4 regions of the Paenibacillus sp. GCM10028914 genome follow, and region 4 is predicted to be linked to each of the others. Evidence: riboswitches for the same ligand, from Rfam matches in the RefSeq annotation. Region 4 holds a riboswitch; each other region holds the start of a gene.
The links. Region 4 has a riboswitch for ZMP and ZTP ahead of purT (phosphoribosylglycinamide formyltransferase 2). Riboswitches for the same ligand answer to the same signal wherever they lie in the genome.
Positions count from the first base shown of each region.

Region 1: another riboswitch for ZMP and ZTP. It lies ahead of ACFQV5_RS10520 (bifunctional 5,10-methylenetetrahydrofolate dehydrogenase/5,10-methenyltetrahydrofolate cyclohydrolase); the one in region 4 lies ahead of purT (phosphoribosylglycinamide formyltransferase 2).
Region 2: another riboswitch for ZMP and ZTP. It lies ahead of rpiB (ribose 5-phosphate isomerase B); the one in region 4 lies ahead of purT (phosphoribosylglycinamide formyltransferase 2).
Region 3: another riboswitch for ZMP and ZTP. It lies ahead of ACFQV5_RS17895 (DJ-1/PfpI family protein); the one in region 4 lies ahead of purT (phosphoribosylglycinamide formyltransferase 2).

Region 1 covers NZ_JBHTFO010000012.1:41,845-46,655, reverse strand. The annotation lists gene ACFQV5_RS10535 (glycoside hydrolase family 32 protein) at 1-1,240, shown strand, start outside; gene ACFQV5_RS10530 (sucrose-specific PTS transporter subunit IIBC) at 1,263-2,675, shown strand; gene ACFQV5_RS10525 (hypothetical protein) at 2,798-2,977, shown strand; ZMP/ZTP riboswitch at 3,032-3,109, shown strand; gene ACFQV5_RS10520 (bifunctional 5,10-methylenetetrahydrofolate dehydrogenase/5,10-methenyltetrahydrofolate cyclohydrolase) at 3,181-4,026, shown strand; gene ACFQV5_RS10515 (hypothetical protein) at 4,193-4,468, shown strand; gene ACFQV5_RS10510 (hypothetical protein) at 4,484-4,708, opposite strand.
Region 2 covers NZ_JBHTFO010000008.1:61,570-66,380, reverse strand. The annotation lists gene spoIIR (stage II sporulation protein R) at 1-348, shown strand, start outside; gene ACFQV5_RS06820 (L-threonylcarbamoyladenylate synthase) at 634-1,833, shown strand; gene ACFQV5_RS06815 (manganese efflux pump MntP) at 1,976-2,536, shown strand; gene ACFQV5_RS06810 (low molecular weight protein arginine phosphatase) at 2,582-3,166, shown strand; ZMP/ZTP riboswitch at 3,241-3,323, shown strand; gene rpiB (ribose 5-phosphate isomerase B) at 3,477-3,932, shown strand; gene ACFQV5_RS06800 (TIGR01440 family protein) at 4,005-4,592, shown strand; gene glyA (serine hydroxymethyltransferase) at 4,652-4,811, shown strand, end outside.
Region 3 covers NZ_JBHTFO010000017.1:80,218-85,028, forward strand. The annotation lists gene ACFQV5_RS17875 (DUF6756 family protein) at 45-539, opposite strand; gene ACFQV5_RS17880 (NUDIX domain-containing protein) at 576-875, opposite strand; gene ACFQV5_RS17885 (GNAT family N-acetyltransferase) at 893-1,420, opposite strand; gene ACFQV5_RS17890 (hypothetical protein) at 1,482-1,790, opposite strand; gene ACFQV5_RS17895 (DJ-1/PfpI family protein) at 2,209-2,805, opposite strand; ZMP/ZTP riboswitch at 2,845-2,924, opposite strand; gene ACFQV5_RS17900 (histidine phosphatase family protein) at 3,150-3,722, opposite strand; gene ACFQV5_RS17905 (histidine phosphatase family protein) at 3,929-4,519, opposite strand; gene ACFQV5_RS17910 (phosphotransferase family protein) at 4,730-4,811, opposite strand, start outside.
Region 4 covers NZ_JBHTFO010000014.1:27,621-32,431, reverse strand. The annotation lists gene ACFQV5_RS12880 (hypothetical protein) at 1-43, opposite strand, end outside; gene ACFQV5_RS12875 (DUF5701 family protein) at 82-702, opposite strand; gene purT (phosphoribosylglycinamide formyltransferase 2) at 832-1,992, opposite strand; ZMP/ZTP riboswitch at 2,071-2,151, opposite strand; gene ACFQV5_RS12865 (YebC/PmpR family DNA-binding transcriptional regulator) at 2,184-2,903, opposite strand; gene infC (translation initiation factor IF-3) at 3,158-3,631, shown strand; gene ACFQV5_RS12855 (spermidine synthase) at 3,691-4,455, shown strand; gene ACFQV5_RS12850 (VOC family protein) at 4,529-4,811, opposite strand, start outside.

The sequences.
Region 1 (4,811 bases), on a different contig from region 4:
GGATCTAGCATTTTGGCACAATGAAGGCATCGCCATCGTTCCCAAGGATCCAATAGATTCCCACGGTGCTTATTCGGGTAGTGCGATTGTCAAAGATAATAAATTACATTTGATATATACAGGCAATACACGAGATAGCAAATGGAATCGGCGTCCCTATCAATGCTTGGCCATAATGAATGAAGAGGGTTTCATAAACAAGCAGAACACACCGCTTGTAGACCATGTTCCCGAAGGTTATACCGATCATTTTCGTGACCCTAAGGTCTGGAAAGACGATGATATGTATCGCTTTGTCATCGGTGCCCAAAGAGAAGATTTAACTGGAGCAGCAGTAGTGTATGAATCTTCTGACTTTAAAGAATGGCGGTATCAAGGAGAGATCAAGACAAACCTAGGTCATTTCGGATACATGTGGGAATGCCCTGATTATTTTGAATTGGAGGGAAAGGGGGTATTCATCTTTTCTCCACAGGGATTAACTCCAGAGCAAGACAGATTTCAGAATATATATCAATCTGGTTATTTAATCGGGAAGCCGCTAGATCGAAAAACCTTGGAGTTGGATCATGGAGAGTTTGAGGAACTGGATCGAGGATTTGACTTTTATGCACCTCAAACGATGGTTGATGAGAAAGGACGCCGGATAATGATAGCTTGGATGGGTCAGGCTGAGGTTGCTTACCCAACGGATTCCCATGGATGGGCGCATTGCTTAACGATTCCGAGGGAGCTTAAAATTCGTCATGGAAAACTGATTCAACAGCCTGTACCGGAATTGCAGAAGCTTCGGGGGCGGTCGATTGTAATACAAGATATGATCGAGAATGAGGTTCGAACCTATGAGGGAGTAAGAGGTACAACCTTCGAAATGGTATGCGAGTTTAGTGCTGTGAAGGCTGCTGCGGTTGGGATTGTCATTCGTGCGAGTCAGCAAGAGCAGACGATCATTCGATATGATAAAACCAACAAAAAAATAACGCTAAATCGCGCAGAGTCTGGCAATCTGAGTGACGGTACAAACAATGCGATTAGATCGTGTAGGTTGGATAGTGAGAACATTAAATTTCACCTTTTTGTAGATACATCCTCTGTTGAGGTTTTTATAAATGATGGCGAAGAGGTATTCACGAGCAGGATATTTCCGCAATCAGGCAGCGAGGAAATTCGCTTCTTCACTGAAGAGGGCAGTGCACATATGACAATGACAAAATGGGATCTTGCACAAGCAGTAGACTAATAATAAAAGGGGAGAAGGAAGAATGGCGAATAATCATGATATTGCAAAATCAGTAGTAGAAGCAATTGGCGGGAGAGAGAATATTGCTTCTTTTGCTCACTGTGCAACAAGGCTTCGTATTATGGTTCACGATGAGAAGAAGATTGATCAGAAAAAGGTAGAGAATATCGAGAAGGTTAAAGGCGCTTTTTTTAACTCGGGCCAATATCAGATTATCTTTGGTACCGGTACGGTTAATCAAATATTTGAAGAGGTCGAAAACCTTGGATTAGAAAGCACAAGTAAAGAGGCGTTAAAAAGCGAATCAAAGAAATCAGGGAATGCTTTTCAACGTGCAATTCGTACTTTCGGTGACGTATTCGTTCCGATTATCCCCGTATTGGTTGCAACAGGATTATTTATGGGACTTCGGGGGTTACTGACACAAGAACAGGTGCTTGCGTGGTTTGGTGCAACACCAGCTGATATTTCACCGAACTTCCTGCTCTTTACACAGGTGCTAACGGATACGGCATTTGCGTTCTTGCCTGCTTTGGTTGCTTGGTCCGCATTCAGAGTATTTGGCGGTAGTCCGGTCCTCGGGATTGTCTTAGGCTTGATGCTTGTAAATCCTGCATTACCTAATGCTTATGAAGTAGCTAATGGGTCATCAGAAGCACTTATATTCCTTGGATTTATACCGGTTGTTGGATATCAAGGGTCCGTTCTGCCAGCTTTTTTTATGGGATTACTAGGTGCGAAATTTGAGCGTTTTCTTAGAAAGAGAATTCCTGAAGCCATTGATTTGATCGTAACACCATTCTTAACCCTTGTTGTCATGATTATTCTTGGACTATTCGCGATTGGTCCCGTATTCCATTCAGTTGAAGAAATCGTTCTGAACGCAACAACGTTCGTGTTAGAACTTCCTTTCGGTTTGGCAGGACTTCTCATTGGCTTCCTTAATCAGATTATTGTCGTTACGGGTGTGCATCATATCTTTAACTTTTTGGAGATCCAATTACTTGAGCGGACAGGAGCCAATCCATTTAACGCAATCGTCACAAGCGCGATGGCTGCTCAAGGCGCAGCTTGTCTTGCAGTAGGCATGAAGACGAAGAATAAGAAGCTGAAAGCGTTGTCGTTCCCGTCTTCGTTCTCCGCATTATTGGGTATTTCAGAACCAGCTATATTTGGTGTCAACCTGCGTTATGTTAAGCCGTTTGTTATGGGTTTAATCGGTGGGGGTGTAGGCGGATTCATGGCATCGCTATTCCAGCTTAAAGCTACTGGTATGGCAGTCACCGTTATACCAGGAACGCTCCTTTACTTGAATAGCCAGCTTCCACTTTATATCCTCTGTAACATAGTAGCCATGGCAATAGCATTTGCATTAACCTGGTTCTTTGGGTTTAATGATAAAATGCTGGATGAACTGAGTTTGAAAAATAAATAGTAGATATAGAAAGCTCGCCGCATTGCTGGCGAGCTTTTTTCTTGTACGGAGAAGAAGTTACTTCTGCTGGAGAACATTGTATAATGAGTGACAGAAAGCTTAAATGTGAGGAGTCGTGCATCATGTTTAGAGGTTGGAAGCTATCTGTGCTTGGCATAGTGATTGTCGGCATCACTGCCGGGATCGCGCCCCAGTTCGGATTAATCGACTATTACAGATCTATATCCATGTTCATTTTATTCGTCTTGTTTATCGTAGCACTAGAAGTGATGGATCGATTCAACCGCCGAAAAAAAGAATAATAACATCCCAAAGATAGATGCGCATTGCTTCAAAACGTGATATATTTAACAAAAGTCACTATGTGTAACTGGCGTAGCATGGAACACCATGAGGGAGCACATAGATAACAGCCGTACGCCTGGGCAGAGGTAAGGAGATTCTCGAAGAATCTCCTTACCTCTTTGTGTTTTATAAACATAACTTGTCGAAAGGGCTGGTAAACATGAAGAATGAACCATTGATCTTGGATGGTAATCAAGTCGCAAATCGTATTAAAGAGGAATTGAAAGAGCGTGTCGAACAATTGGTACAGAATGGAGTTACGCCTTGTTTGGCAACTATACTTGTCGGTGATGACCCTGCCTCAGAGACATACGTTCGAATGAAGGGGAATGCCTGCAAGAGACTCGGGATCGATTCCAAACGTGTAGTGCTGGAAAGCTCAACTTCTACGGAAGAATTAATTAACGTTATTCGTGATCTAAATAATGATCCGTCTGTTCACGGTATATTGCTTCAGCATCCGGTCCCGCATCATATTGATGAACGCGCTGCTTTTGAAGCAATCTCGATTGAAAAAGATGTAGACGGTGTTACCATGCTTGGATTTGCTCAAAATGCATTTGGGCAGGCAGCCTTTCCTTCCTGTACGCCAGCAGCTATTCTGGCAATTATGGACGAATACCAGATTCCGATGGAAGGAAAGCACGCTGTCGTTGTAGGCAGAAGTCCGATTCTCGGAAAGCCGGTGTCAATGATGCTTCTGAATCGGAATGCTACCGTGACCATTTGTCATTCCAGAACGCAAAATTTAGACCAACTGGTATCCCAAGGGGATATCGTTGTGGCGGCAGTCGGAAAACCTAACTTCATTCAAGGAGATTGGATCAAGCAAGGCGCAGTTATTATGGATGCTGGATACAATGAAGGCAATATCGGAGATTGTGATTACGATGCTTGTTATGAGCGTGCAAGTGCGATAACTCCTGTTCCCGGTGGTGTTGGGCCGGTTACGATCGCTACATTACTGAAGCATACGGTTGATGCTGCGGAGAAGACCGTGAATTAAACGTAACAACAATGTAAGTATCATGAGACGGCTATTTATCCTGTATGGATGAGTAGCTGTTTCTTTTCATATGAAAATTTTGAATTGATTAAGATTATGCTACAATGATTGCTAAGTACGAATACCCTGAGACTACATTCTTGAACTTACGAACAGGAGGGCAAATATGGAGTGGTTAGCTGTACAGCCCTATTATAAAATCCGGAGAGAAGTTGGAAGTACGGAACAAAGAACGATTGAGGAAAACCGTACTTTATATTTGTATAATGATAAGATCGTAACTCAGTATCGTGAGTTTCCGATAACCGATGTGTTTGACGTGTCTTATCGTAAGATGGGGGAAACGGGTGGATTTCTTTATCTGCATACGAAGCTAGGTGTATATTCGTATACGGTTAAAGATAACCCAGCCAGCTTCATTAAAGCTTTCAAAAGTCTGTAATCAAGTGGGCCTGAATTACTCGGTTGTACGGATGATTCTGATGTATTCTCGCGGATAAAAGGACGCGGCACCATTGTTTGTTTCTTTTAGGCTGCGATTGTTTAAATGATCTGTATAGCTAAATGGCTCTAGGTTTGATTCAGGGTAATGTATTCGGTTAATATGCCTGTCCATCAACGCTGCCCCGATGATTAGAAAGGCGAACAGCGTAACACAAACGGTGACTTTCCGGGTAATCATTATTATCACTCCTCACCTAAGAGTGATTCCCCATCTCAGATTTTTCATTCATAATTCTTTTGACAAAAGCGCCAAAATTAAGCTATACTGATTCTCAGTTTGA
Region 2 (4,811 bases), on a different contig from region 4:
TATGACTATGATGTCGATCTGGGCATGGTTCCGTTTCCAACCAAGCTTTATGGTGGCACCGTATATCCGGCGGGTGAATATGAAGCTGTACGGATTACACTAGGTGAAGGGAAAGGGCAGAACTGGTGGTGTGTGCTGTTCCCTCCGCTATGCTTCATTGATGCAGGGAGTGGTGATGCAGCAGCTCAACCGGCAGAAAGCGAAGTGCGTACCGTTTCGGCGAAAGCTGATGGCAATAAAGCGACAGAAGAAAGAGAAAGCGCGGCTTCCAGTGAACCAGAAGTGCGGTTCTTCCTGTGGGATCTGTTCGCAGGTATTTGGGATTGGATGACAGGGCTGTTTGCTTAAGTAGAATAGACATGTATGAGTGCATCCTTCACCTAACAAGAGCCATGGCTAAGTGCGGGTGATAGACCAAGAAGAGATGATTGTCGTCATTCGTGGTGGAATATGATACAATTTTAAGTAGAAGAGTGCTTTCTCTTTAGCGCAGGACCTGTTGCAGGTTACCCGTGGCTGGAGGATACAAGCGCTTTTTCTTTTGGGATAACTGACAGAAGACATTCACAATCCATTCTGTTGGCACGCTGAACAGATTGCTTGCAGGATGATCTACTATATAGAAAGTTTGGGATGACGATGGAACGAGAACGAGAACGGGAAGAGAACGGAATTCACGGACAAGAACTTCAGGAACGGAAGACAGTCACAACCATGTGGCGGATATGCCTGAATGATAACGACAGTATGCCAACCAGCAATATGGACTCTTTCAAGGTGGGCAACGCAGATGAGGATGCTCGTGTATTGAAGGAAGCGGGCGAAGTGCTTGCTGCAGGCGGAACGGTAGCTTTTCCGACCGAAACGGTGTATGGCCTTGGCGCGGATGCTGGAAATACTGCTGCGGTGGAACAAATATTTGCGGCCAAAGGGCGTCCGTCGGACAACCCTCTTATCGTGCATATTTCCGATCTGTCACAGCTCGAGGATCTTGTTCTTGGTGTGAATGATACAGAGCGGCGTTTGATGGAAGCTTACTGGCCGGGACCGCTGACACTGGTCTTACCTGTGAAGCCAAGCGCGGTATCCCCGCGCGTGACAGCTGGGCTGGATACGGTTGCGATCCGCATGCCGGATCATAAGGTGGCGCTGGCACTGATCAGCGCCGCAGGCTGTCCGCTCGCGGCACCGAGCGCGAACCGTTCTGGCCGGCCGAGCCCAACGCTGGCCAGCCATGTGTTTGAGGACCTGGCCGGCAGCATCGACGGCATTCTCGACGGCGGCCCCGCCGGGGTCGGTGTCGAGTCGACGGTCGTGCAGGTAGGCCAGGACGGTGCCGTGACGGTGCTTCGCCCCGGCGGCGTCACGGAAGAGCAGCTTGCCGCCATTGCGGCAAGCGTGCAGCGCGACCCGGCGCTTACGCGCGCCGGTGGCACTGACAGCCCGGCGCCTCGCTCGCCGGGCATGAAGTACACGCACTACGCACCCAAAGGTGCGCTGTGCATCGTACAAGGGCGGACGGCAGACGCTGTGTCCGCCAAGATCCAGGCCGAGCTTGACGCCGCGAAGGCGCGCGGAGAAAAGACCGGTGTGCTGTCGTTCGACGAGCACATCGGTCACTACCGCGCAGACGTCGTCGTCTCGCTCGGCAGCTTGGCCGCACCTGAGGAAGCGGCTAAGCGGCTTTACGCCGGGCTGCGCCAATTCGATGAAGAGGGCGCGACCTTTCTCCTGGCTGAATCCTGCCCGGAGAAAGGCCTTGGCGCCGCAGTGATGAACCGGCTGCTTAAGGCGGCAGGCCATCATATTTTACTAGCAGATGAAATGGATTAATGAGGTTGCTGCCACGATAAATTAGGTGAGGCCGCATGATTAGGACGGGTTTCTCTCTGACCCCCTCGATGCAAAATCAGGTATGAATCGCCCCTTGTCCGCATATGGTGTACAAGACCATAGGGACTTGGGGGAAATTCAGATGTTGGAAACTTCAATCCAATCAGGGCAGCTCGCGACCATCTTAATTATGGCTGTGGCGCTCGGGCTTGATGCATTTTCATTAGGAATTGGCGTTGGCATGAGAGGTATCCGGCTGAGACATATCCTGATGATCAGTTTACTGATCGCCTTTTTTCATATGATCATGCCGTTGATCGGGCTGGTTGCCGGCCGATATGTTGGAGCTTTGCTCGGACAAGTTACGGGGTTTGCCGCAGGAGGTCTCCTTGTGCTTCTTGGTGGACATATGATCTGGAACTCTTTTCGAAAAGAAGAGGGAGGGTTTGTAAATCCCACAACGCTGCTCGGCATGCTACTGTTTTCACTCAGCGTCAGTATCGACTCCTTCTCAGTAGGTGTCTCGCTGGGGATGTTTGTGAAAGATATGCTGCCGATTGTCATTTCATTTGGTGTTATTGGCGGGCTTATGTCCATCTTAGGGCTGACAATTGGTCGGCAGGCAGCTAGCAAACTTGGTGAATACGGAGAAATGTTAGGCGGCGTCATTCTGCTTGCATTTGGTTTGATGTTTATATTTTGATACAATAACGGCAGTAAAGTATACAATTTAGGGGAGGTGGAGACCGTGAAAAACATATTGTTCGTTTGTACCGGCAACACCTGTCGCAGTCCGATGGCTGAAGGTATGCTGCGTAAACTTGCCAAGGGGAGAGGAATCGCCCTTGAGGTACGTTCTGCTGGTGTTGCAGCTATTGAAGGAATGCCGATTTCATCACATGCGGAGTCGGTGCTTCGGGATCAGCAAATCGAGGATGGATTGACATCTAAACCTTTAAGCATAGATTTGGTGGAATGGGCAGATCTTATTCTGACATTGACATTATCCCATAAGCAGTACGCGATTCGTCAGTTCCCCTATGCTGCGGACAAAGTTCACACGTTAAAGGAATACGTTGAGAATGATGAGCGGGTGCTTCGTGATTTGCAAGAACAGGACAGTCTTCTCGCGTCGATGGAGATGACGAGATCTCTTGGCGGCGAGTTGCTGGAGCAGGATAAAGTAAGACTTATTGAACTCAGACAGCGGATTCCGAGCTTTGATATTTCCGATCCATTCGGCGGCTCTCTCGAGGATTATGAGGCAACGGCAGCGGAAATCCGTTCAGCGTTGTTTCGCTTACTGGACAAACTGGATCTTGAGAATAAATAGGAATTGGATCACATATACGCAAATTATCCGTTGCTTTTCCTCAGCGTTTGATTTAAGATGAAGGGGAAAAACACGGATTCCGGTGTAACTGGCGACGAAGTGGATGAAACCACGATGGAGCACCGGAAACATACGGCCGGTCGCCTGGGCAAAGAGCATTTGGTGCACATTTCACGTGCGCGGACTGCTCTTTTTTTCGTCTTTTGATGACAATTTGGGTTATAATGATACAAGTTGTTGTACGCGCGTTTTGCGATATTCTGCAAAAATGCGAAAGACAAAAGATGAAACTTATTAGGGGGTTTTTCATATGAAAATCGCATTGGGCACAGATCATGCCGGTATTCGTTTGAGAGAAGAAATTTCACAGGTCATTCGTAGCCTTGGACATGAGGTTGAAGATTTGGGCTGTGGTTGTTCTGATTCGGTAGATTATCCTGATTACGCGCTTCCGGTATGCGAGAAGGTTGTTTCCGGAGAGGCTGATCGTGGAATTCTAATCTGCGGAACGGGAATCGGTATGAGTATTGCAGCGAACAAGGTGCCGGGCATCCGCTGTGCGCTGACGCATGATGTGTTTTCGGCAAAAGCTACCCGTGAGCATAATGACAGCAACGTGCTTGCTCTCGGTGAACGAGTGGTAGGACCTGGACTCGCAGCAGAAATCGTAACCGCTTGGCTTGAAACGGAGTTTAGTCAAGGTGAGCGGCATGTGGGCAGAGTGAACAAGATTAAAGCGATCGAGGAACGTTACTTGAAGAAGTAAGTTCATTCCAGGAATGACGGTAACTTTGCATAAAGCAGTTGCATTCAGACGAACTCCATGGAGGGCTGTGACATGACAGATTACCCGATTGATCATGCGTTGAAAGAGCAAACCGTGACAGTTGTGAAAGAGTTAGCCGAGGCTGCAAGTCTTGGACCAGGCAAGGTGCTGGTTGTTGGAACGAGCACTAGTGAAATTGTGGGTCGCCGGATTGGTACCGGTGGAGCGCTCGAAACAGCTAATCAAGTGCTGGATGCCATTATGGAAGTACAAACAGCGTATGGTTTTTACACCGCTTTTCAGTGTTGCGAGCATTTGAACCGTGCACTTGTGGTGGAGCGCGAATTGCTTGAACACTTGGGACTAACAGAAGTTGCTGCTGTACCGGTTCCGCATGCGGGCGGTTCCATGGCTTCTGCGGCTTATCGCCGTTTTAAAGACCCGTGTCTTGCAGAGAGTATCTTAGCTCATGCTGGCGTAGATATCGGTGAGACGATGATTGGAATGCATCTGCGCCGTGTTGCGGTACCTTTTCGCCCAAGTATCCGGTATATCGGAGAGGCGCGTGTGACTGCGGCTTTCACGAGACCGAAGCTAATCGGCGGGGAGAGGGCCAAGTATCGGTTGGAGCAGGAGAACGATTCATCAGCATGTGATTAAGTTTGGGCTGTGATTGATGATGTACCATATAATTATTTAATTTTGGGGAGGAACCTTTAATGATGGAGAATTTGCGTAAGCAAGACCCGGCTGTCCTGGAAGCTATGAATTTGGAACTGAAACGTCAACGCAGCAATATTGAGCTTATCGCTTCCGAGAATATCGTGAGTGAAGCAGTTATGGAAGCGATGGGTTCCGTACTGACTAATAAATATGCTG
Region 3 (4,811 bases), on a different contig from region 4:
CAGAGCTCATGCATTTGTGTTCTGCTTATTCCTCGAAATCACATTCAAGTAATTACTATCATTTGACTATGATCTTCAACGAATGCCTTCATTCTATCTATAATCAATTCTCCTGAGACACATATTCCATTATGATTCTCATTAAAAAGCCATTTATATTTCTTAGATACTAAATAATAATCTCTAAGATGATATAGCTCTGGAATTACTTGATTAAAAATCACACTACTTTCCCCTTCATAGATCCACATCTTGTCATGAAGGTCCTCAGCAATGAACCAAATAGTTTCGTCCTGATCAAAATACTCAAAAAACTTATAAGTTGCATTAACTAAACCAAAACTAAAATTGGGTTCTTTGAGTCTATTGAATCCCAAGTGTAAGCCCTGGGTATAATGAGTTTTAATTAAAAAAGCATCTTCAATATTATTCAAAATACTTCTCCATTGATTCTTACTAACTTCACAAAATCTGTATTTCGGAATGTTGTGTTTCTTACATACTTCTTCTATTTCAAAGCGAACAGATAAATTATTCATCTCTGAAACTCCGTTCATTAATTTTTGTTGTAAAGCTTACGCGACCGCTCCTAAAGGACTTAGCCTCACAGGGTTGGTCGTATGATGAGGATGACTTCTTTTGATAATAATTTTAGAGTCTCTTATACTATCAGATAATCGATCACTTTCAATTCCAGTTTCTTCATATATTTCTCTTATACAAGCAAGTTCGGGATTGTTCATCTCATCAGGTTCGATATGTCCCCCAATTCCTGTCCATAATCCTGGGGCAAGCTTCCTATTTGCAGATCGTTTCATCATCAAAATTTTGTCATTATAATATAGAAATGCGGTAGACATTAATCGAGTGTTCATTCTCATCTCCTAAGGCACTATTCTGTATATTCATTCTCTAAAATGGAAAATAAATATGAATCATGAAATTTCCCTTTAGCCCATATATGTTCTCTTAAATGGCCTTCTTTTTTCATTCCAATTTTACTTAAAACCTTTGCAGATCCAATATTACCTGGACGACATGTTGCATAAACTCTATGTACTTTGAATTTTTCAAATGCTAACTTTAACATTGCTTTTGATACTTCACTTGCATATCCATTTTTCCAGTAATCTGGATTAAAGCAATAACCGATTTCTGCATTTAACTCTTTAATATAAAATCCACATCCACCTATTAATTGATTCGTATCTTTCAATATTACTGCAAGTTCAAAATCGGTTCGGTCAATTGTTTGTTGTTTTTCAATTTGTTCATTGACGTATGCTTTAGTTTCATCTTCATTGTTTGGTCCCCAAATCGTATATTCTGTTACTTTAGGATTAGACGCATATATATGTACATCTGTCCAATCCTTCATTATGAGGTCTCTAATTATTAATCTCGAGGTTTCTATGTGCATCATAAATCCTCCTTAGTAAGTGCTCCGATTTCATATAACGGAAATCCAACATTCTTCTCAGCTAATTCCAAGGCCAGATATCAAAAACCTCATTTACAATCCCTCCAACCACTATATTAGGAAAACCAAACATTATGAACTTGTATTTTAATCGATTCTTCTCCTGGTAATCTGCTCCGTTATGATTGTTTCTAAACTCGTTATAGTTATACAACCACTTTAATCCGATTTGAATATATAGGGCTATTGCTAGACTAATCATCCCTAGTGACATATTAAAGAAAACTAATATTTCATACATTTGTGTTATCCAAACTATAATTAATGATATAAATACGAGTAACAATCCTGATAAAAACCATTTACGCATTTTAACAATCATCCTTTCTTTGTTAATCAACGCTTTCTCAATTAACTGACTTTAACTTCATTCCACATTCCCATTGTGGTTGGCATAGGTACTTTTCGATTCTATGCTGATTTCCTATAACGTTTCTTGTATCTACGAGCCAAGGCTATTATGCATGTATATGTTGTTATATGAATTATTGTGTGTTTGCTTTATGTTGATAATCTATATCACTTATGCATGGTTTTATTACTTTCACTACTTTCCGCATATCCGAATCACTTGAACTCTCCAGATATTAATTTCTCTAAATCTAGTTCAAATAATCCCTCAAAATTTTCTGAACAATCCCCATACGCATATTGTAGTTAATAAAGACCAAGTGCGCTAACACTTGGTCCATACAATTGGCTTGGATAGGTATTCCCTTCTTGGTCAGTTACTGATTCCATATATACTCTAATCTTGATGCTGTTTCTATTGCTCTCTCTACTCCTAATAGTCTTGATACAACATAGAGAGAAGCATCAATTCCAGCAGTAACACCAGCCGACATCACTATCTTACCATTGTCTATATACCTGATGTCATCTATTATTTCACAATCCTTAGGTGCCACTTGTGCTAATAAATCCATTGCCCTTCTATTCGTTGTTACCTTTAGTCCACTTAACAGATTTGCCTTTGCTAACAATAGCGCACCCGTACAAATGGATAATACAAGTTCTGTATCTTTAGAAATACTATTGATCCATGATGTTAAAACCTCATTATTCATTTCTGTTCTAGATCCTATGCCTCCAGGGATAACCAAAATATCAGGTTGAGGACAATCGTTAAAATTATATTTAGGGGAAACTGCAAACGAACTAATCGTATTTATTAACCCAGCTTTCTCACTCACAGTATAAGTATTAAAATCCTTTCCCCAATTGCTCGCGGTAGCAAATACATCGAATGCTCCACAAAAATCTAAACCATCTACATGCTCATACAATAATACCGCTACATTCCTTGTTCTATTCACCCAGACCATCTCCTAAAATAAAATAAGTACTTGATCTCATAAGACCAAATACTTTGCCCAGGCGAACGGCATATGAAGTATGTGCTCCACCGTAGTTATCTACGTTCTCGCCAGTTACACATACCATATTCTTGAAGTTAATTATATCTTACAATTTAGAGATATCAATATATCGAACATGAAATTGTTTTTAATGGCCCTTTGCGATCATTTCTTATAACGTTACCGTGTTCACGACGTCCCCCACCTTAAGGCTGCGTAGCAAATCGCCACGATGCAGTTAGGTGGTGCCGATATGTCCCGGCATATACTTCCTCGACTTTACTCCAGGGAACGCGGCGGCTTGTTCGATTTTATGTAATGTCACATTCCTTCCACATTCTGATTACTTCTTTTAATTCTAGATCTTCAAATTGCATTTTATAGATATCCGGTTTCTTTAATTGATCTAAGAACTCCAAGCCATAATTAGTATCAAAATGATTCATCATCAAAGTCATTACAAGACCGTGTGTTCCAAGAACAATTTTCTTCCCTTGGTGTTCTTTTAATATGGTTTTGAGCACTCCGATTGACCTATTCTGGCAATCTGCGTTAGATTCACCACCTGGTAGTGCATACTCAGGGTTGTAGAAGTTATTTCTAATATTAGACATTAGATCAATAATATAATCTGAAGCAAATTGACGTTCCCTAAGATCTTCAAAAGTTTCTATCTCTAAGTTTAAGTGTTGAGCCAATCCCTCAACACTCAGTACGGCTCGAGAATATGGACTTGAAATAATTATGTCTATTCCTTCATCAATAAGTAACTTCGTTACTTTTTCAACATCCAACTTACCCTTTGCGGTAAGTCCTCTTGTTCTCTCATTCCCTTCATCGTATGGTGATTCAGCATGCCTAACCATATAGATTGTGGTTATCATACAGACCTCCTTAAGTCGCTATCATATGTACTTTACTGTGATTTCACATAACGTCGCTTAAGGCGCTTAGCGCCGGGTCGAAAACTTAGCCTCGCAGGGTTGTGAGCTGAATCCTCCACTGCACTCCCATCTTGCGGATCAAGGGCGAAGGTCGAAGCGTAGATGTGTTGTTATAAGACGAGAATCTTCGATTCTCACAGATGAATTTACTCCCACATTCTCGTCACTTCAATTAAATCTCGATCTTTAAATCTTAATTTGTATATATCAGGTATTGTAGTCGATTCCCAAAAGCTATACCCATATTGTTTATCAAAGTAATTCAATATCAATGTCATGATATCACCGTGTGTTCCAACTACAATCTTCTTTCCTTGATGAATTTCAATGATCCTATCAATGACGGTAATTGCACGCAATTGCGCCTCTTTACTAGACTCTCCTCCTGGGAAAGAATAATCAATATCTTCAAATACGCGATGCTTTGCTTCCTTAAACGTAACTGAGGTAAATTCACCAATGATTCTTTCACGTAAGTCTTCTTCTATAGTTATCTCTTTATGTTGATCATTTGATGTTGGTCGGATCGTTTCGATTGATCTCATGTAAGGACTTGAGACAAAAATCTCTATGTGTACCGATTTAAAAATTTCTAGTATCGTTTGTGAATCTCCTTTTCCTTTTTCTGATAATCCTCTGGTTCTTTCTTTACCTTCTACATATCCAGACTCTGCGTGTCTAACAAAATACAATTTGGTTTCCACTACTTCTATCTCACCACTTTCTTTAATCAACATTGCAATGGTTTCAGCTAACGTCTTTATATTCACGACCCTCACTAGCTTAAGGCGCGAATGCGACGGATCGCCAGACTTAGCCAGTGTAATGTTGTCCGGCTGTATTCGCTTTCTGAAATCCCCCCTGCCGGACCGAGGGCGTTTGCCCGATGCATGAATATAATCTTATAAGATGTCAGCACCTTCTTCGAAAAGAATTCATACTAAGCTTTATAAGATCTCAAATTCCGTATATTTTTCAGCCCACTCCGAAAAGGACATCGTGTCATCCCAAGTTACCTCGCCAATTGCC
Region 4 (4,811 bases):
GCACTTCACCTTCGCCAGAAATATCTACTTTACTTTGCTGCATGTGCGTCTTATCCTCTCGTATACCAAATAATATGGATATTAAATTCCAGCTCTTAGGCTACAAGAAGCGGAGCCTAGCCATGTGTGAGGGTTACCTGCCCAGCACCATCCCAACTTAGGCTTATTTTCACTTATCCATAAAGCGGTAACTCTCTTGTCACCACACCGGGAGCCAAGCAAATAAAACCCATTATTCTTCATCAAAATATCAGGATAATGCGTAATAAGAGCAACCCCCTCCTCTAAGGTGAGCGGTGATCTACTCTCATTACTGATAATCTGGATAGCTTCATTAGGTGTAATATTACGTGTTTCTTTTCCAGTATCGATATCGATAACCAGATATGCCATTCCGCCGGGCAGCTCTATGCCTTCAATAGGTTTAAATCTTTGGACCTCTTCTGCATCCAATACACTAAAACCTTTTTTATTTTGTCGTTCAACAAGCTGCATGGCCCTTTCCCCGTTCATCCAGTCACTCTTTATGACGATAACAAAGGGAATACGGCCTAGCTCTTCATATTTATCTTCAGTAAATTTGGTTTTTTCTCTAAGTGGTTCGATTTGTTTCATAAACTCTTCTGCTTCAAGTCCCATTATCTCGGGATAACCTTTGGAAATTAAATTCTGAACTTGTCGATCAAACTCATTATCAATCATTTGTATATCCCTTCCCTCGCTTGAACTGCTCCAAATACTATTCTACAACATTTGATTCTAAATATAAAAAAGAAGCCGGGTATAAGTTGTCGTTTGCAACTCATTCCCGGATCTCGTTATTCTTAATATCTATGCTTTCTCCACCGATAGTCCATCCAGCGCTTGCTTAGCACGAGCTCGTGCTTCTTCGACTGATTCCGCTGTTGATAAAGCTACAGCCATTCTCCGACCAACCTTACTAACCGGCTTTCCAAATACACGTACCTGCGTATTCTCTACAGCTAAAGCCTTTTCTACACCCGTAATTCGATAGTCTTCCAGTTCGAGCTCTGCTTTCAGAGGTCTGCTGGCACCTGGAGACAACAACAAGATCTCCGGAATAGGGTAGCCTAGGATTGCACGGACATGAAGCGCAAATTCAGATAAATTTTGTGTAACGAGTGTTACTAACCCCGTATCGTGAGGCCGAGGAGAAACTTCGCTAAAATACACTTTATCCTGTGTCAAAAATAATTCAACGCCAAATAGACCATAACCACCAAGCTCATCAGTAATTGTTCTTGCAATATGCTTAGCTTCTTGGACCTGCTTCTCTGTCATGGGATGAGGCTGCCAGGATTCGATATAATCACCGCTCTCTTGAACATGACCAATCGGAGCACAGAAGCTAGTACCACTCACGGAACGGACGGTAAGTAATGTAATTTCAGATTCAAAGCGGATAAACTCTTCAATAATGACCCGTCCGTTCTGAACTCGCCCGCCTTCCATAGCAATATTCCAGCATTGCTCAATATCCTTCTCCTCACGGCACACACTTTGACCTTTACCCGAGGAACTCATAAGCGGCTTGATGACACAAGGGAAACCCATCTCGTGGACTGCTTGAACAAACTCTTCATAGGTATCCGCAAATTTGTACCCTGCTGTTGGTAAACCAAGCTTCTCAGAAGCGAGCCTTCGAATACCTTCGCGATCCATCGTCAGCTTCGCTGCCCGTGCTGTTGGAATCACTCGATGCCCTTCTTCCTCCAACTTCAATAATTCCGATGTCGCTAACGCCTCAATTTCCGGGACAATGAGATCCGGCTTCTCTTGTTCAATAATTTCTCTCAGCAACTTCTCATCCAGCATATCAATAACATAACTGCGGTTTGCTACCTGCATAGCAGGTGCATGTGCGTAACGATCAACAGCAACCGTTTCGACCCCTAAACGCTGCGCTTCAATAATTACTTCCTTCCCCAGTTCTCCTGAACCAAGCAATAGCATCTTTTTAGATTGTAACATCGCCTTATCCCTCACTTTATCTGATTGTTCTAACTTCATTTGCAGATAAATAAAAGAGGCAAGGAGAAATAAACTCCTTACCTCTGCCCAGGCGTACGGCCACTGCTACTAATGTGCTCCCTCATGGTTCCCCATGCTCCGCCAGTCACACATCAGCTTTTCATTTGTCATTTATTTCGTGTTGAAAAGTACTAGTCTTCGTAGTCAACATTATGGAACACTTGCTGTACATCTTCCAAATCTTCAAGAGCATCAATCAATTTTTCAAACTGTGGTACCGCATCTTCTGGAAGCTCCACATAATTTTGTGGAAGCATCGTTAATTCAGCGACCGTAAATTCAGAAATACCATTATTTCTGAAAGCTTCTTGAATCTCGTGGAATTGTTCTGGTTCTGCATATACGATGACAGCATCTTCTTCTTCCATAATGTCACGAACCTCAACATCGGCCTCCATCAATAATTCGAATACTTCATCCAATGTTTTGCCCTTAACACCAATAACGGCAGTCGCATCAAACATATACGCAACTGATCCACTTACACCCATATTTCCGCCGTTCTTGTTAAAGGCAGAACGTACATCTGACGCCGTACGGTTCACGTTATTCGTGAGCGTATCTACAATAACCATAGCCCCGTTAGGACCAAATCCTTCATAACGAAGCTCCGTATAGGTTTCTTCTGAACTTCCTTTTGCTTTATCCAAAGCACGATCGATAATTGCTTTAGGTACGTTATATGTTTTTGCTCTTTCTAGAACAACCTTCAGAGCTCGGTTTGATTCAGGATCCGGCTCACCTTTTTTTGCTGCTACATAAATTTCGACTCCGAATTTTGCATATATACGACTTGTATTTGCATCCTTCGAAGCTTTCTTTTCTTTGATATTATTCCATTTACGACCCATGATGTTCCCGCTTTCTTTATAAATTTTACTTTTCTATTATAACATCTTACTTCGTGATGAAAAAACTATTCATCCGAAGAAGTATTTTCTCCTCAGATTGTTCCATTATATACAACTTTATCTCTCGGAAGCAATGACGGACATCTCAAGTACAGGTATAGTATAGAACTGTTCTCTAGTTCGAGTTTGTTGATATCGCAACTGACGAAAGGTATGATAAATACAAAGTTTAGAACGAGAGGTATGATGAAGTCATGATTAAGAATGAGAAAATAAAAGCTCTAGAAGTAGAGCTGACAGGTATAGACGGTGAGGATTTAGGCATTGTTTCTACAAAAGAAGCCCTTGAGATGGCTAGAAAGTTAAAGGTGGATCTTGTATGCACATCCTTATTCAGCAGTCCTCCTCCCTGTCGTCTGGTTGCAGCCGGGGCCGTTAAAGAGGAGCGTCAGCAAGCCCGTAAGAAAGAACAACCTGCCAAACTGAAAGAGATCCGGTTGACGCCAAATATTGAAGATCATGACTATGAGACGAAAAAAAGCCAGGCTGAAAAGCTATTACGTGCAGGCCATTCTGTCTCACTCGTTGTCCGAGTTCAGGGTAAGGAAGGACCTAAAGCTAAGGCTCTACTTGAAGAGCTGATTCAAGATTTAAAAGAAGTTGGACATAAAAAAACAGGTATACAACTTAGTGGCAAGCAAGCCATGGTGGAGCTTGAAGCCCGATAACTGCTACCGTTCTTACGTCTTCGGATAAAGAGCATAGCTATGAATCTATCTTTAGTTCATTGAAGGAGTACATTGGGTTGCATACACAGCATATAGAGCATGAATACAATCAAGAAATTATCGTATTAGACACAACCGAGCTGTTCGGAGAGAAAGGTCATTTTCGCGTCATGCAGTTCTATAACGAGGCAATCCAAGGAGCAATTGATCTGGATCAACCGGAGCGGGTTTTATTTGAATACCCGAAAGCGATCATTCATCTCATGGAATTGAATGATCCCTCTTTCGAAGATATGTTTGTGATCGGACATGGAGTCGGAACCATACCCCGTTATTTCTCCCACAAACGCTGTAAAGTAGCTGAACTAAATACAGCCATTGTTAATTTAAGTCGTCAATATTTTGGTTATACCCTGGATAATGTCACCATTGGTGATGGCCGGGAAATACTCGAAGCTGAACTTCCAGAAAGTTATGATTATATTGTTTTGGACGCGTTTACTGAAAAGGGCACTCCCCACCATCTGGTGTCATGGGAATTTTTTAAGATCGCATTCGAAAAGCTCGATTCTCAAGGCTTTATCCTAGTCAATCTTATTGGAAGAAGCGAACATGACCCTATGATTAATGCGATTTACACGACCATAAGTCATCAATTTCCATACGTTAAATCTTTCTCACTCCCCTCCGACGCTTCTGCGGAGAACCAGAATATGCTGATAGTTGGCGGGAAGAGACCGATTAAATATCAATCCAAACACCTTTCGGGTTTCAACGAAATTGAATTGGGGTTCGGATATATTATACGAGACCAAGACTTTTGAAACGTAAGCATATCTTTCATAAACCAAAAAACATCGCTCTTATGCGATGTTTTTTTGGTTTAATCTATTATTGTTAACCCACCATACTTGGATCCATATACATAACTTCCCATAAATGACCGTCTATATCTTCAAAACTCCAACTATACATAAAACCGTGATCTATAGGATCGTTCGATTTCCTTGCACCGGCATCCAAAGCCTTATTTACGATTTCATCCACTTGCTCTTTGCTATCAGCTGATAAAGCAAGGATCACTTCTGTTGTTGCTGCGCTATTGGAAATTTCTTTATTCGTAAAGGTTTTGAAAAAATCTTCAACCAATAACATTACAAATATATGATCACTGATCATC